2 regions of the Kitasatospora sp. NPDC004723 genome follow, and region 2 is predicted to be linked to the other one. Evidence: riboswitches for the same ligand, from Rfam matches in the RefSeq annotation. Region 2 holds a riboswitch; the other holds the start of a gene.
The links. A riboswitch is a leader RNA that binds a small molecule or an ion and turns the genes downstream of it on or off. The one in region 2 is predicted to bind thiamine pyrophosphate.
Positions count from the first base shown of each region.

Region 1 (7,187 bases), on a different contig from region 2:
CCGCTCGTCGGCGGTGAGCGGGGCCGGGTCGGCGAGCGTCGCGGCGAGGCGCTCGGCGAACTCCGCGGCCGGCTTCTCGCAGTCGGCCGCGGTCATCTCGATCGGCAGGTCCCAGACCGGCACGGTCAGGCCGTGCGCCCGGAAGGAGCCGACCAGGCGGGTGTCCGGGCCGATCGCGGACTGCTCGGCGGCGGTCAGCCGGGCCAGCGCGTCCAGCAGCTGCTCCTCCGGGACGGTCATCACCCAGCGCAGGTGGTTCTTGTCCGGGGTGCCGCACCAGTAGGCGGCGTCGACGCCGGCGAGCTTCTCGGTGGGGATCGCCGAGGCGTTGGCGCGCTCCAGCGAGGCGGCCACCTCGCCGGTGGCGGTCTCGGCGTCCTCCAGCCAGAACTCGAAGCCGGTGTGCACGGTCGGCTCGAAGGCGGCGGTGCCGTCCAGCAGGTCCTGCAGGCGGCGGCCGCCCGGCACGGTCCGGCGGGCCGGCACCGGGGTGCCCGGCTCGGTGGCCAGCGCCAGCTCCAGGGCGTCCGCGAGGTCACGGCTCAGGTCGCCGGACGACGACTGGGTCTGCAGGCCCAGCAGGATCGAGCCGTCCTGGCGGCGCAGCGCGGGCCAGGCCAGCGGCAGCACGGTGGCCAGGGTGACCGACGGCACCTCGCCGGCGGCGTCCCCGGCCACCCCGGCGGCCAGCGTCAGCGGCACGGTGGCGGCGGGCACCAGCTCGCGCAGCGCCACCCAGTCCGCCTCGCCCGGCAGGCCCTCGAACGGGCGGTGCACCAGCTCCTGGACGGCGTGCGAGGCCTCGCGGCCGTGGCAGGCCTTGTAGCGGCGGCCCGAGCCGCAGGGGCAGTCCTCGCGGGCTCCGACCACGGGGATCTCGCCCGTGACGGCAGGGGTGGACTGGGTGCGCTGCGGCGCCTTCTTGGCGGCCTTCTTGCCCATGGTGCGGCTCTCCCGGGAACGGTGGTGTTGTGCTCCCGGCAGCCTACTGACGTTCCCCGGGCGCGTGGCGTGCGCCGGGGCGCGGGCGGCCCGGCCCGCGCCCGCCGGTCCGGTGCGCGGCCGGTCAGCCGGTGTGGCGGCCGTTGCCGGGGTGCCCACCGCCGTGCTGCCCACCACCGTGGTGTCCGTCGGCGTGGTGTCCGCCGCCGGTCCGCCGGGCGTGCCGGGCGCGGGCCGGCAGCGCCGCCCACACGGTCACCTCGCCGGGGGCGTCGCGCACGCCCCAGTCGCTGGCCAGCTGGTCCACGATGCTCAGCCCGCGGCCGCCGTGCGAGGTCAGCGAGGGGCTGGACGGCGACGGCCGGGTCTGCGCCCCGCCGTCGGTGACCTCCAGGGTGAGCACGCCGTCGGCGTGCATCTGCCAGCGCACCAGGACGCCGCCGGCGTCCTCGCCGGCCTCGCCCGCCGCGGCGGCCTGCTTGCTGCTCCCGCCGGTCCGGGCCGGTCCGCCGACCAACAGCGGTTCGACGGCCCCGGAGCGGGCGCCCCGGCCGAGCGCGGGCAGCGGGCCCAACGGTCGGGCGTAGCGACAAGCGTTGCTCAAAAGTTCGGAAAGGATCAGAACCGCATCATCAATGACCGGTTCCGGTATCTCGCGGTCTCCCAGATCTCGACGCAGCCGGCGCCGTGCGACCCCGACACTCGCTGGGCCGTGCGGCACTGCCATGGTCGATGAAGTCGGCACTTCACGCGCCACCATCAACGCCACCCCCGGACCTCCTTCAGCGTATGCCGAGGGATGGATGCCCCTTGGCAATACGTCGGAAACGACCGTGCGGCGATCCCTCGCGCACATTTGACGGCCGTCCACTGTCGGTGCGCGAGAGGTGATTCGACGCTCACCCTGCGTCGTGAAACTGTATGAATTGCGGCAGAAATCGTCGCCGAAAGGTTTGAGTCCCTACCAAGCCGATCAACGGCCGATGGTGGTTGAACGGTTCACCACAGCGGTACCACGTACCCCGCGATTACCACCGGGTCCGCCGGCGGGTCCGGCGACGGCTCCGGGCGACGGCTCCGGTGTCCGGGCTCAGCGGCCGAGCTGGGCCAGGACCTCCGCCGGGCGGTTGGTGATGATCGCCGACACCCCGAGCTCCAGGCAGAGCTCGACGTCGGCCGGCTCGTCCACGGTCCACACGTGCACCTGGTGGCCCAGCTCGCGCAGCCTGGTCACCAGCCCCGGCCGGGCCCGCACCAGCTCGATGCCGGGACCGGCGATCCGCGCCCCGCCCGGCAGCGGCGCGCCCGGGCGCAGCCGTCCGCGCAGCACCAGGCCGCGCTCGAACAGGAACACCCGCGGGTACTGCGGCGCGGCCGCCGCCACCCGGGCCAGCGCGAGCGAGGAGAAGCTCATGATCCGGGCGTTGACGCCGTGGCCGCCCGCGCCGCCATCGCCCGCGCCACCGCCCGCGCCGCCGATCCCGAACCGGTCCAGCACCCGCAGCAGCTCGGACTCCACCCGGCCGCGGAACCGCACCGGGTGCTTGGTCTCGATCGCGAGGTCCACCGGACGTCCGCAGTCCACCACCAGCTCCAGCAGGCTCTCCAGCCGCAGCACCCCGCGCAGCTCCGGGTCCTCGCTCGGCCGGCCGGTCTTCCAGGCGCCGAAGTCGTGCGCCTCCAGCTCGGCCAGGGTCATCGCGGACACCGTGCCCCGGCCGTCCGAGACCCGGCCGATCCGCCGGTCGTGCACGCAGACCAGCTGCCCGTCGGCGGTCACCCGCACGTCGCACTCCAGGGCGTCCGCCCCCTCGGTGAGCGCCTGGCGGTAGGCGGCGAGGGTGTGCTCGGGAAGGGCGTACGAGGAACCGCGGTGGGCGATCACCTGGACGGGCGGTGCGGTGCGGGCCGTCACGGGCGAGACATCAGGGCTGGTCACGCCCTACACGATAGGCCGCGCAAGTGAAGCGGAGGCGAAGACGGTCCCAACCCGGGGGGCCGTCTTCGCCTCCGCCTCCGCCTCCGCGCCCGCGGCTGCGGAGCGGGTCAGCGCGCGACGGCGCCCCGGGCCCGGGTGAGCGGGGTGAGCGCCCAGGTGGCCAGGGCCGGCACCAGGAAGCCGAACAGCGAGGCCGAGGTCCACTCCTGCGGGGTGAAGTGCAGCGCCTCCTGCGCGGAGGTCCAGAGGTCCGTCCACCAGCCGGCCACCGCGGTCGGCGCGATCAGCTGGTAGGTGGCGAAGCCCAGCGCCCACGGCAGCAGCATCAGCCAGCGGGACGGCGCGTCGGCGGAGAGGTCCCAGCCGCGCCGCCCGGCGCCGAGGAAGTAGTCGACCGCCAGCACCGCGAACATCGGCACGAAGACCGAGCCGATCAGCCCCAGGAAGGCGTAGTAGGAGTCGGTGAACGCGGTGATCTGCAGCGCGAGCACGGTGATCAGCACACCGGTGCCGCCCGTCAGCACCCGGCGGTCGACCTTCGGCAGCAGGTTGTGGATCGACATCGCGGTCGAGTACACGTTGGCGAAGGACTGGTCGGTCTCGCGCAGCACCAGCACCAGCAGGAACAGCCAGCCGGCCCAGACGCCCAGGAAGGAGTCGAAGATCCGCTCCGGGTTCCCGTCCGCCTGCAGCAGCGCCATCAGCCCGAGTACGTAGCACCAGACCTGCGCCATCGTGTAGCCGGAGAAGCTGCCCCAGAACGCCGAGCGCGGGGTGCGCGAGTGCCGGGTGTAGTCGGCGGCGAGCGGTACGAAGGAGATCGACACCGCGATCATCGAGTCCGTCGCCCGCAGGAAGCCGTGCCAGTTGCCGGCACCCGGGTCCGGCACGCCGTGCCGGCCGAGCTGGACGGTGAAGTACACCATCGCGACCGCCACCGCGGCGGCGACGAAGCGGCGCAGCACCGCGATGGCGCCGAGCGGCCAGATGGTCAGCGCGGTGGTCAGCGCGCCGGCCAGCACCACGAAGACCCAGCGGTAGCCCTCGGTGCCGGTCACGGTCTGCGCGCCGAGCGCGATCGTCAGCAGCTCGTAGACGCCCCAGCCGATGCACTGGACGATGTTGAGCACCGTCGGCACGTAGGACAGCCGGGTGCCGAACAGGCCGCGCAGGTTCGCCATGGCGGGCGCGCCGGTCCGCGCGCCGATCAGCGCGGCCACGCCGAGCATCGCGGTGCCGACCACGGTGCCGGCCACGATCGCGGTCACCGCGGCGGCCAGCGACAGCTCCTCGCCCTCGGCGCCGAGCACGGTCGCGGCGGTGGTGAAGCCGATCAGCGAGACGCCGAGGTTCATCCAGAGCGCGAAGTGGTCGCGGAAGCCGAGGGTGCGGGGCGGCTCGGTGTCCAGCACCAGCGGCGCCTCGGTGCGGGCCGGGGGCTCCAGGACGGCGGTGGCCGTCCGCGCGGTGTCCCCGTCGGGGGAACCGGGGGCGGTGGCCGCGGCGTCCTGCGGCGGGGGGACGTTCCGGGACGCGGGCGCGCCGGAGGACGAGGATGACGAAGCGGACGGCATGGCCGATTTCTCCCTACGCCGGCATTACCCGGACAGGTTCCGGCGGTCTGCGCCCCCTCGACAGCCGCCCACGAGCTCCGTGGCGTACGGTCGACCGGCGCACTCTCAGCCTGGTCGGTCCAAGCTCCCGCGTGTCAGTTCGGAGCGACAGGCTAGTCGCCGTCGGGGGGAACGCCAAGACGGGTCGTGTCGGGTACGGCGCTTCGGCGGCCGTCTGGCCCGGCTAAGGATTCTTATGAGTTCTTCAGAAGGGTCCTTACGGCAATCGAATCGGGTGTGCGAAAAACTATGGTTGTTGGTCCTGTCAGCTATGGAGGTCGTCCGTGAGCACCGAGCGCGAGGTTGGGTCCACCGGGCCGCAGGGGGAGCAGCCCTCCGGCGGCCAGGGGGTGGTGGGTTCCGCTTCTGACGGTCCGGCGTTGCCGTCTGCGGCCGGCCCCGCCCCCGCTTCTGCACCGACGCCCGCAGTCGACCAGCCGCCCCAGCCGCCCGCCGAGGGGGGCTCCGGCGGGTTCACGCCCACGCTGGCGTTCGGCAAGGTCGGCGCCCCGGAGGCACCCGCCGCGCCGGCCCCGGCCGCCGAGCCCGGGTACCTGGACGCGCCGCCGCCGGTCCTGCCGCCCGCCGCCCCCGCGGCGCCGGCCGCGCAGGCCCCCGCCCCGTACGGCGACAACCCGTACGCCACCCCGGCCCCGGGCACGCCGGTGCCCCCGGCGCCCGTCGCGCACGACCCGTTCGCCGCCCCGGGCGCCCCGCAGGCCCCCGGCGCGACCGGCCAGCACCACCACCCGTTCGGCGCCGGCCAGCCGCTCGGCGGCTGGGGCGCCGCCCACGACATCACCCCGGGCGCGCCCGGGGCCCCCGGTGGTCCCGGCGGCCCGCTCGGCTACCCGGGCGAGTACCCCGGCGCGCCGGTCCCCGGCGGCCCGCGCAAGAAGCGCGGCGGCCTGATCGCCCTGGTCGCGGCCGTCGCCCTGGTGGCCGGCGTGGCCGGCGGCGCGGTCGGCGTGTCCGTCGCCGACCGCGACGGCAAATCGGTGAGCGCCAAGGCCGACCGCAGCTCCACCACCGTCCAGGCCAACAACACCCAGAAGAACGAGCCCGCCCCGGGCTCGGTCGCCGGCATCGCGCAGAAGGCGCTGCCCAGCGTCGTCACCATCAAGGCCCAGGGCAATGGCGAGTCCGGCACCGGCACCGGCTTCGTCTTCGACACCGAGGGCCACATCCTCACCAACAACCACGTGGTCGCGCCCGCCTCCAGCGGCGGCAAGCTGACCGTCAAGTTCGCCGACGGCAGCTCCTACGGCGCCTCCGTGCTGGGCCGCGCCGAGGGCTACGACGTCGCCGTCATCAAGCTCGACAACCCGCCCAAGGAGAAGCTGACGCCGCTTCCGCTGGCTGACTCCGACAAGGTCAACGTCGGCGACTCCACCATCGCCATCGGTGCCCCGTACGGCCTGGAGTCCACCGTCACCACCGGCATCGTCAGTGCCAAGGACCGCCCGGTCGCCTCCGGCGACGAGACCGGCGCGCAGGCCTCCTACATGAACGCGCTGCAGACCGACGCCTCCATCAACCCCGGCAACTCCGGCGGCCCGCTGCTGGACTCCGCCGGCGGCGTGATCGGCATCAACTCGGCGATCCAGTCCAACGCCTCCAGCAACGGCCGGGCCGGCTCCATCGGCCTCGGCTTCGCGATCCCGATCAACCAGGCCAAGTGGGTGGCCGACACCCTGATCAAGACTGGCAAGCCGGTCTACGCCAAGCTCGACGTCCTGCGCAACGACGACTACAAGGGCGACGGCGCGCAGATCCAGACCCGCGACGTCCAGGGCCAGCCGGCCGTCACCCCGGGCGGCGCCGCCGACCAGGCCGGCCTCAAGCCGGGCGACGTCATCACCAAGCTCGGCGGCAGCCCGATCGAGAACGGCCCCGCCCTGGTCAGCAAGATCTGGACGCACAAGCCGGGCGAGACCGTGGACGTCGAGTACACCCGCAACGGCCAGACCGCCACCACCAAGGTCACCCTCGGCAGCCGCGTCGGCGACAACTGACCCCCGACCCGCCCCGGAAACCCTGTGCACCGAACCCCGCCGGACCCGTTAGGCTGACCTCCGCCTGGAGAGCTGCCCGAGCGGCCTAAGGGAACAGTCTTGAAAACTGTCGTGCGGTGACCCCGTACCGTGGGTTCGAATCCCACGCTCTCCGCCGGTAGGAGAAGAACCACCTGCTCGAGGCGGGTGCCGACCTGAGGTCGGCACCCGCCTTCGTGCTGTTCGGGGGTGGGCCGGGGTGGGCCGGGTTCACCCGAACGGGGGGTTTGGGGTGGGAACGTCCTCGGGTGGGGGTGCGGGGTCCGTCGTCAGGGCGTAAGGGGCGAACTGCCCTGGGCCCGGCGAGGAGAGACTGATGGCCTGGTACCCCGGTGCGGAGAAGATGGAGCTCGAACCGGAGTCGGACGAGCAGCCGGCGATCATCCCGACGCAGGTGATCTTCCACAGCGTGGCGGCGCCGTGGACGCCGCGGCGGATCTACGAGTACTGGAGGGACTCCACCAACCTGGAGTCCCACTTCGGGGTCGGGTACGACGGCAGCGTCGGGCAGTACATCGGCACCCAGACCCGCGCCGACGCCAACATGCGGGCCAACCGCCGGGCCGACGGCACCGGCGCGGTGAGCGTGGAGTCGGCCAGCGACGACCAGAGCACCGATCCGTGGACGGACGCCCAGAT
Region 1 covers NZ_JBEXJT010000003.1:338,122-345,308, reverse strand. The annotation lists gene ABZW10_RS06310 (DUF5926 family protein) at 1-942, opposite strand, end outside; gene ABZW10_RS06305 (ATP-binding protein) at 1,067-1,711, opposite strand; gene ABZW10_RS06300 (glycerophosphodiester phosphodiesterase family protein) at 2,033-2,881, opposite strand; gene ABZW10_RS06295 (cytosine permease) at 2,989-4,455, opposite strand; TPP riboswitch at 4,449-4,596, opposite strand; gene ABZW10_RS06290 (trypsin-like peptidase domain-containing protein) at 4,779-6,509, shown strand; tRNA gene ABZW10_RS06285 (tRNA-Ser) at 6,576-6,663, shown strand; gene ABZW10_RS06280 (peptidoglycan-binding protein) at 6,865-7,187, shown strand, end outside.
Region 1: it holds a riboswitch for thiamine pyrophosphate, as region 2 does, so the genes downstream of both, ABZW10_RS06295 (cytosine permease) here and thiO (glycine oxidase ThiO) in region 2, are expected to answer to the same signal.

Region 2 (7,187 bases):
CGACCAGCTCGTACGCGTAGGTGACGCCCTCCGGGTGGCTGACCCACTCGCCCAGCGGGTCGCCGAGCGGGTCGCCGCGCACCGCGAGGACGTTGCGCACGCCCTGGTCGGCGTACTGGCCGATGATGTTGCGCAGCTCGGCCACGGAGTGGTCGACGGCGGTCAGGTGGGCGACCGGGGTGAGCGTGGTCTCGGTGGCGATCCGCCCGACCATGTTCACCGTGCGTTCGCGCGAGGAGCCGCCGGCGCCGTACGTCATGCAGACGAAGTTGGGGTCGAGCGGTTCGAGCCGCCGGATGGCGTCCCAGAGCTTCTGTTCACCGGCCTCGGTGCGCGGCGGCATGAACTCGAAGGAGAAGGACCGCTTTCCGGCCGCCAGGAGTTCGCGGACCGTCTGCGCGCGGTCCGGTCTGGTCGAAGCGATACCGAGTGCCATGCTGGCAGATTAGCCGCCGGTGGAAGGGCGCGGACAACTCGGTCCCAGCCCTTGAGACGCCGGATGGACGACAGGTGGACGCCGGATGGACGACGCCGGGGCCCGGCACGGGATCCGCGCGGACGACGGGTCGCACGCCCGGCCGGAGCTCGCGCGTACGGCTGTTCCCCTCCACCCCGGATACGCTTGCTGCGCACCCCAGCTACCTCCGGAGCCCCATCGTGACCTCCTCCAGCCACCGGCCGGCCAACCCGATTGACGTGGAGGACGTGCGCGAGCGCGTCAACGCGGCCCTCGTCGGCTTCATGGACGGCCAGTCGGCCCTGCTCGGCAAGGTCTCCCCACAGCTGGAGCCGGTCACCGAGGCGCTGCGCGACTTCCTGCTGGACGGCGGCAAGCGGCTGCGCCCGGCGTTCTGCTACTGGGGCTGGCGCGGCGCCGGCGGCCCGGCGGCGGGCGAGGGGATCACCCGGGCGGCGGCGGCCCTGGAACTGCTCCAGGCCAGCGCGCTCGTCCACGACGACCTCATGGACCGCAGCGACACCCGCCGCGGCCTGCCCTCCGTGCACCGCCGCTTCGAGGCGATGCACCGCGAGCGCGGCTGGCGCGGCGACCGCGAGCAGTACGGCGCCTCGGCGGCGGTGCTGCTCGGCGACCTGCTGCTGATCTGGTGCGACGAGCTGTTCCTGAACTCCGGCCTGGACCCGGCGGCGGTGCTGGCCGCCAAGCCGATGTTCGACCTGATGCGCACCGAGGTGATGGTCGGCCAGTACCTGGACGTGCTGGAGCCGGTCGCCGGGGACTCCACCGACCAGGGCGCACTGGACCGCGCGCAGACCGTCCTGCACTACAAGTCGGCCAAGTACACGATCGAACGGCCGCTCCAGGTCGGCGCCCTGCTCGCGGGGGCCCCGCCCCGGCTGGTGGAGGCGTACGGGGCGTTCGGCCTGCCGCTGGGCGAGGCGTTCCAGCTGCGGGACGACCTGCTCGGCGTGTTCGGCGACCCGGCGGTCACCGGCAAGCCGGCCGGCGACGACCTGCGCGAGGGCAAGCGGACGCTGCTGGTCGCGCACGCGATGCGGGGCCTGCCGGCCGCCGAGGCACGGCACCTGGACGAGCGGCTGGGCGCGCCGGACCTGACCGCCGGGGAGGTCGCCGGGCTGCGCGAGCTGGTGGCCCGCAGCGGCGCGCCGGAGCGGGTGGAGCAGCGGATCGAGGAACTGCTGCGCCAGGCGCTGGCCGCGCTGGACGAGGCGCCGCTGGCGGACCCGCGGGCCCGGGAGACGCTGCTGGCGCTGGCCGAGGCCGCCACCGTCCGCAAGTACTGACCCCTCCGCACAGGCGCGGGGGCGGAGCGGACGGCGGCGGCCCCGGTCGGTCAGTGGGCGCGCAGCCGGCGGGCGAACTCGGCGGCCGCGGCCCCCGGGTCGTCCGCGGCGGTGACGGCCCGGACGACGACCACCCGGCGGGCGCCGGCGGCCAGCACCTCGTCCAGGTTGCCGAGGTCGATGCCGCCGATGGCGAACCACGGGCGGTCGCTCCCCAGCTTCGCCGCGTACTCGACCAGGCCCAGGCCCGGCGCGGGGCGTCCGGGCTTGGTCGGGGTCGGCCAGACCGGACCGGTGCAGAAGTAGTCGACGCCGGGCTCGGCGGCGGCCGCGTCCACCTCGGACTCGGCGTGGCAGGACCGCCCGATCAGCACGTCCTCGCCGATGATCGCCCGGGCGGCGGGCACCGGCAGGTCGTCCTGCCCGAGGTGCAGCACGTCGGGGCCTGCCGCGTGGGCGACGTCGGCGCGGTCGTTGACGGCGAGCAGCTTGCCGTGCCGGCGGCAGGCGTCGGCGAAGACCTCCAGCGCCGCCAGTTCCTGCCGGGCCTCCAGGCCCTTGTCCCGGAGCTGGACGATGTCGACGCCGCCGGCCAGCGCCGCGTCCAGGAACTCGGCGAGGTCGCCGCGCTCGCGCCGGGCGTCGGTGCACAGGTACAGCCGGGCGTCGGCGAGCCGCTCCCGTCGGTCCGTCACAGCGCCATCGCCTGGGCGCGGCGCTTGACCTCGGTGGCCCGGTTCTCCCAGAGCGCCTGGACGGGGGTGCCGGGCAGCGACGGGTCCTCGCTGAACATCCACTCGAGGATCTCCTCGTCGCTGAACCCGCTGTCGCGCAGCACCGTCACCGTGCCGACCAGGTGCTTCACCGGGCCGGTCTCGTCGATGAACGCCGCCGGGACCTGCAGCGACTTGTTGGGGCCGCGGCGGACGGCGATCAGGTCACCCTTCTTGACCATGTTGCGGACCTCGGTGACCACCAGACCCCACTTCTCGGAGATGTCGGGGAGGTACAGCCACGCGGGGACCAGGGCTTCAATCTTGGCTTCGATCTCACTCACAAGCACCAGACTGCCACCTCGGCGGCCCGCCGCGCACCAACCGGGTCCGCCGCCCGGCGCTACCCGGCGGCCAGGGCCGACTTCAGCGGGACCGCCGGGTCGGCCGCGCGGGCCGGGTCGAGCACGGCGCCGCGCTCGATCAGCCGCCGTCCCTGGGTCAGGTCGCGCGGCCGGTCGACCGCGAGCAGCGCCCGCAGGGCGCCGTCGCGCAGCCAGAGCACCGACCAGCCGGCGTCCGACGGCGAGCCGCGCCACAGCAGCTCGTCGCCCGCGCCGTGCCGTCCGGCGTACTGCGCCATCCGGCCGAACTGCTCGGACCAGAAGTACTGCACCGGGTCGTACGGCGGCGCGTCCGTTCCGAGCAGGGTGGCGGCGACGGCCTCGCCGGACTGCAGTGCGTGGTCCCAGTGCTGGACGGTGAGCCGGGCGCCGGAGCGTGCCGAGGGGTAGCTGACGCAGTCGCCGGCCGCGAGGACGCCCGGCACGGTGGTGCGCAGCCGCTCGTCCACCAGCACGGCGCCGGCCGCGTCCAGGGCGACCCCGGTGCCGGCCAGCCAGCCGGTGGCCGGGCGGGCGCCGATGCCGACCACGACCTCGTCGGCGGGCAGGTGCGAGCCGTCGGCGAGCAGCACCGCGCCCGGTTCGACGGCGGCGACGCCGGTGCCGCAGCGCAGGTCCACCCCGGCCTCGGCGTACCAGGCGGCCATCGCCCGGCCGACCTCGGCGGGCAGCGCGCCGGGGACGGGCGCCGGGCCTGCTTCGACGACGGTCACCTCGCAGCCGGCCGCCCGGGCGGCGGTGGCCACCTCGGCGCCGATCCAGCCCGCGCCGACCAGCACCAGGCGCAGGCCGGGGCGGAGCAGGGCGCGCAGCGCCAGCGCGTCGTCCAGGGTGTGCAGCAGGTGGGCGCGCTCGGCGCCGGGCAGGGCGCGCGGCTCGGCGCCGGTGGCGATCACCAGCGCGTCGTACGGTTCGTCCCCGGCGTCGGTGTGCAGCAGGCCCGCGCCGCCGGGGCCGCCGGCGGTGAGTCCGGTGGCGCGGCGGCCGGTGAGCAGCTCGACGCCGAGCTCGGCGAAGTCGAGGTCGAGGGCGGTGCTGTCGGCCTTGCCGAGCAGGACGTCCTTGGAGAGCGGCGGCCGGTCGTACGGCGCGTGCGGCTCCTCGCCGACCAGCGTGATCCGCCCCTGCCAGCCGTCGCGCCGCAGCACCGCGGCGCACTGCGCCCCGGCCAGCCCGGCGCCCACGACGACCACCCGATCCGTCTGTCCCGTTCCGTTCAGCTCAGCCACGCCCGTCACTGTACTGAGCCCGGTTCCGGGTCCGAGGTCCTAGGCCCTTCCCCGCCCCCTCTCGCGGGCACCTTCAGGGGGCGCACCCCCCGGAGTTAAGGTGGGGGCACCATCACGGGAGCCCGGCGCACCGGGCTGAGAGGCGGGCTGGCACGGCCCGCGACCGTCCGAACCTGATCCGGGTCATACCGGCGAAGGGAGAGCAGCTTTGACACGCCTGGTACGGGGCGCCCATGCCGAGGTGCTGGTCATCGGCGGTGGGATCATCGGCCTCGTCGTCGCCTGGCGGGCGGCCCAGCGCGGGCTGCGCGTCCTGCTGATCGACCCCTGGCCCGGCCACGGTGCCGCCCAGGTCGCGGCGGGCATGCTCGCCCCGGTCACCGAACTCCAGTACGGCGAGGAGCCGCTGCTGCGCCTCGGGATGGCCTCCAACGAGCGGTACGCGTCCTTCGCCGCCGAACTCACCGAGGCGAGCGGCGGCCGGGACATCGGCTACCGGCAGTGCGGCACCCTCGCCGTCGCCCTCGACGCCGACGACCGCGCGGAACTGCGCGAGCTGCACGCCTTCCACCAGCGGCTCGGCCTGGACTCGCAGTGGCTCACCGGCCGCGAGGCCCGCCGGCTGGAGCCGATGCTCGCCCCGGGCGTGCGCGGCGGCCTGCACGTCACCGACGACCACCAGGTGGACGGCCGCCGGCTGGCGGAGGCCCTGCTGCACGCGTGCGAGCGGGCCGGCGCGGTGGTGCACCGCACCGAGGCCACCGAGCTGCTGGTCGAGCACGACCGCGCGACCGGCGCCCGGCTGGCCACCGGCGAGAGCGTCACCGCCGACCGGATCGTGCTCGCGGCCGGCTCGCGCAGCCACCTGCTGCCCGGCCTGCCCCCGGGCGTGCTGCCGGCGATCCGCCCGGTCAAGGGGCAGGTGCTGCGGCTGCGGGTGCCCGAGGCGTACCGGCCCTTCCTCTCCCGCAACGTGCGCGCCGTGGTCCGCGGCGGCCACCTCTACCTGGTGCCGCGCGAGAACGGCGAGCTGGTGGTCGGCGCGACCACCGAGGAGCAGGGCCACGACACCACGGTCACCGCCGGCGGGGTGTACGAGCTGCTGCGCGACGCGCACGAGCTGGTCCCCGGCATCACCGAACTGCCACTGGTGGAGACCGGCGCAGGGCTTCGCCCCGGCTCGCCGGACAACGCGCCGCTGCTCGGCCCGACCGCGCTGCCCGGCCTGGTCGCCGCCACCGGCCACTACCGCAACGGCGTCCTGCTGACGCCCGTCACCGGCGACCTGCTGGCCGACTACCTGGCCACCGGCACCCTGCCGGAGCTCGCCCACCCGTTCTCCCCCACCCGATTCACGAAGGTCCCGGCATGAGCCCCCGCACCAGCGACATCCCCCTGAGCGTCAACGGCGAGCCCCGCGAGGTGCCCGCCGCGACCACCCTCGCCGAGGTGGTCGCCACCCTCAGCCAGGCGCACTCCGGCGTCGCCGCCGCCCTGAACGAGGCCGTGGTGCCGCGCGCCGAGTGGCCGCGCACGCCACTGTCGGCGGGCGACCGGATCGAGATCCTCACCGCCGTCCAGGGAGGCTGACCGATGGCCGACGACCTTCTCACCATCGCCGGGACGTCCTTCTCCTCCCGGCTGATCATGGGCACCGGCGGCGCCCCCAGCCTGGAGGTCCTGGAGCAGGCGCTGCGGGTCTCCGGCACCGAGCTGACCACCGTGGCGATGCGCCGGGTGAACGCCGGCACCCAGGGTTCGGTGCTGGACGTGCTGAGCCGCAACGGCATCCGGGTGCTGCCCAACACGGCCGGCTGCTTCACCGCCGGCGAGGCCGTGCTGACCGCCCGGCTGGCCCGCGAGGCACTCGGCACCGACTGGGTGAAGCTGGAGGTGATCGCCGACGAGCGGACCCTGCTGCCGGACCCGATCGAGCTGCTGGACGCCGCCGAGACCCTGGTCGACGACGGCTTCACGGTGCTGCCGTACACCAACGACGACCCGGTGCTGGCCCGCAAGCTGGAGGACGTCGGCTGCGCGGCGATCATGCCGCTGGGCTCGCCGATCGGCTCCGGTCTGGGCATCCGCAACCCGCACAACTTCCAGCTGATCGTGGAGGGCGCGGGCGTCCCGGTGATCCTGGACGCCGGTGCCGGCACCGCCTCGGACGTCGCGCTGGCGATGGAGCTGGGCTGCGCCGCGGTGATGCTGGCCTCGGCCGTCACCCGCGCCCAGGACCCGGTGCTGATGGCCGACGCGATGCGGCACGCCGCCGAGGCGGGCCGGCTGGCCCACCGGGCGGGCCGGATCCCGCGCCGGTTCCACGCCGAGGCCTCGTCCGCGATGGCCGGCCGTGCCGACCTGGACACCCGCGAGCACCCGGCGTTCTGACGGTCCGTTCCGGGCACCCGACATTCCGGATAACCAATACGATCATCATCCCGGTGTCACAAACCGGGCACAGAGCGGCCCCGGGAGCGGTGTCTCCCGGGGCCGGCGGACCCCCACGTCCTAGACTCGCCGGGTGGACATGGCATTGCGCGACCCCCTGATCGGTACCCTGCTCGACGGCCGGTACCGGGTCGAGCGGCGGATCGCCACCGGCGGCATGTCCACCGTCTACCAGGGCACCGACACCCGGCTCGACCGGGTCGTGGCGCTCAAGGTGATGCACCCCTCGCTGGCCGGCGACACCGCGTTCACCACCCGCTTCATCCGCGAGGCCAAGGCCGTCGCCCGGCTCGCCCACCCCAACGTGGTCAACGTCTTCGACCAGGGCGCCGACGGCGCGCACGTCTTCCTCGCCATGGAGTACGTGCCCGGCGGCACCCTGCGCGACCTGCTGCGCGACCGCGGCGCGCTCTCCGTGCGGGCCGCCCTGGACATCCTGGAGCCGGTGCTCGCCGCCCTCGGCGCCGCCCACCGGGCCGGACTGGTGCACCGCGACGTCAAGCCCGAGAACGTGCTGATCACCGAGGACGGCCTGGTCAAGGTCGCCGACTTCGGCCTGGTCCGGGTGCTCAACGCCGCCGACGGCGCCACCACCTCCACCGCCGCGACGGCCGGCACCGTGCTCG
Region 2 covers NZ_JBEXJT010000005.1:114,879-122,065, forward strand. The annotation lists gene metF (methylenetetrahydrofolate reductase [NAD(P)H]) at 1-436, opposite strand, end outside; gene ABZW10_RS08500 (polyprenyl synthetase family protein) at 658-1,764, shown strand; gene thiE (thiamine phosphate synthase) at 1,815-2,459, opposite strand; gene ABZW10_RS08510 (Rv2175c family DNA-binding protein) at 2,456-2,821, opposite strand; gene ABZW10_RS08515 (FAD-dependent oxidoreductase) at 2,881-4,119, opposite strand; TPP riboswitch at 4,218-4,324, shown strand; gene thiO (glycine oxidase ThiO) at 4,319-5,482, shown strand; gene thiS (sulfur carrier protein ThiS) at 5,479-5,700, shown strand; gene ABZW10_RS08530 (thiazole synthase) at 5,704-6,501, shown strand; gene pknB (Stk1 family PASTA domain-containing Ser/Thr kinase) at 6,641-7,187, shown strand, end outside.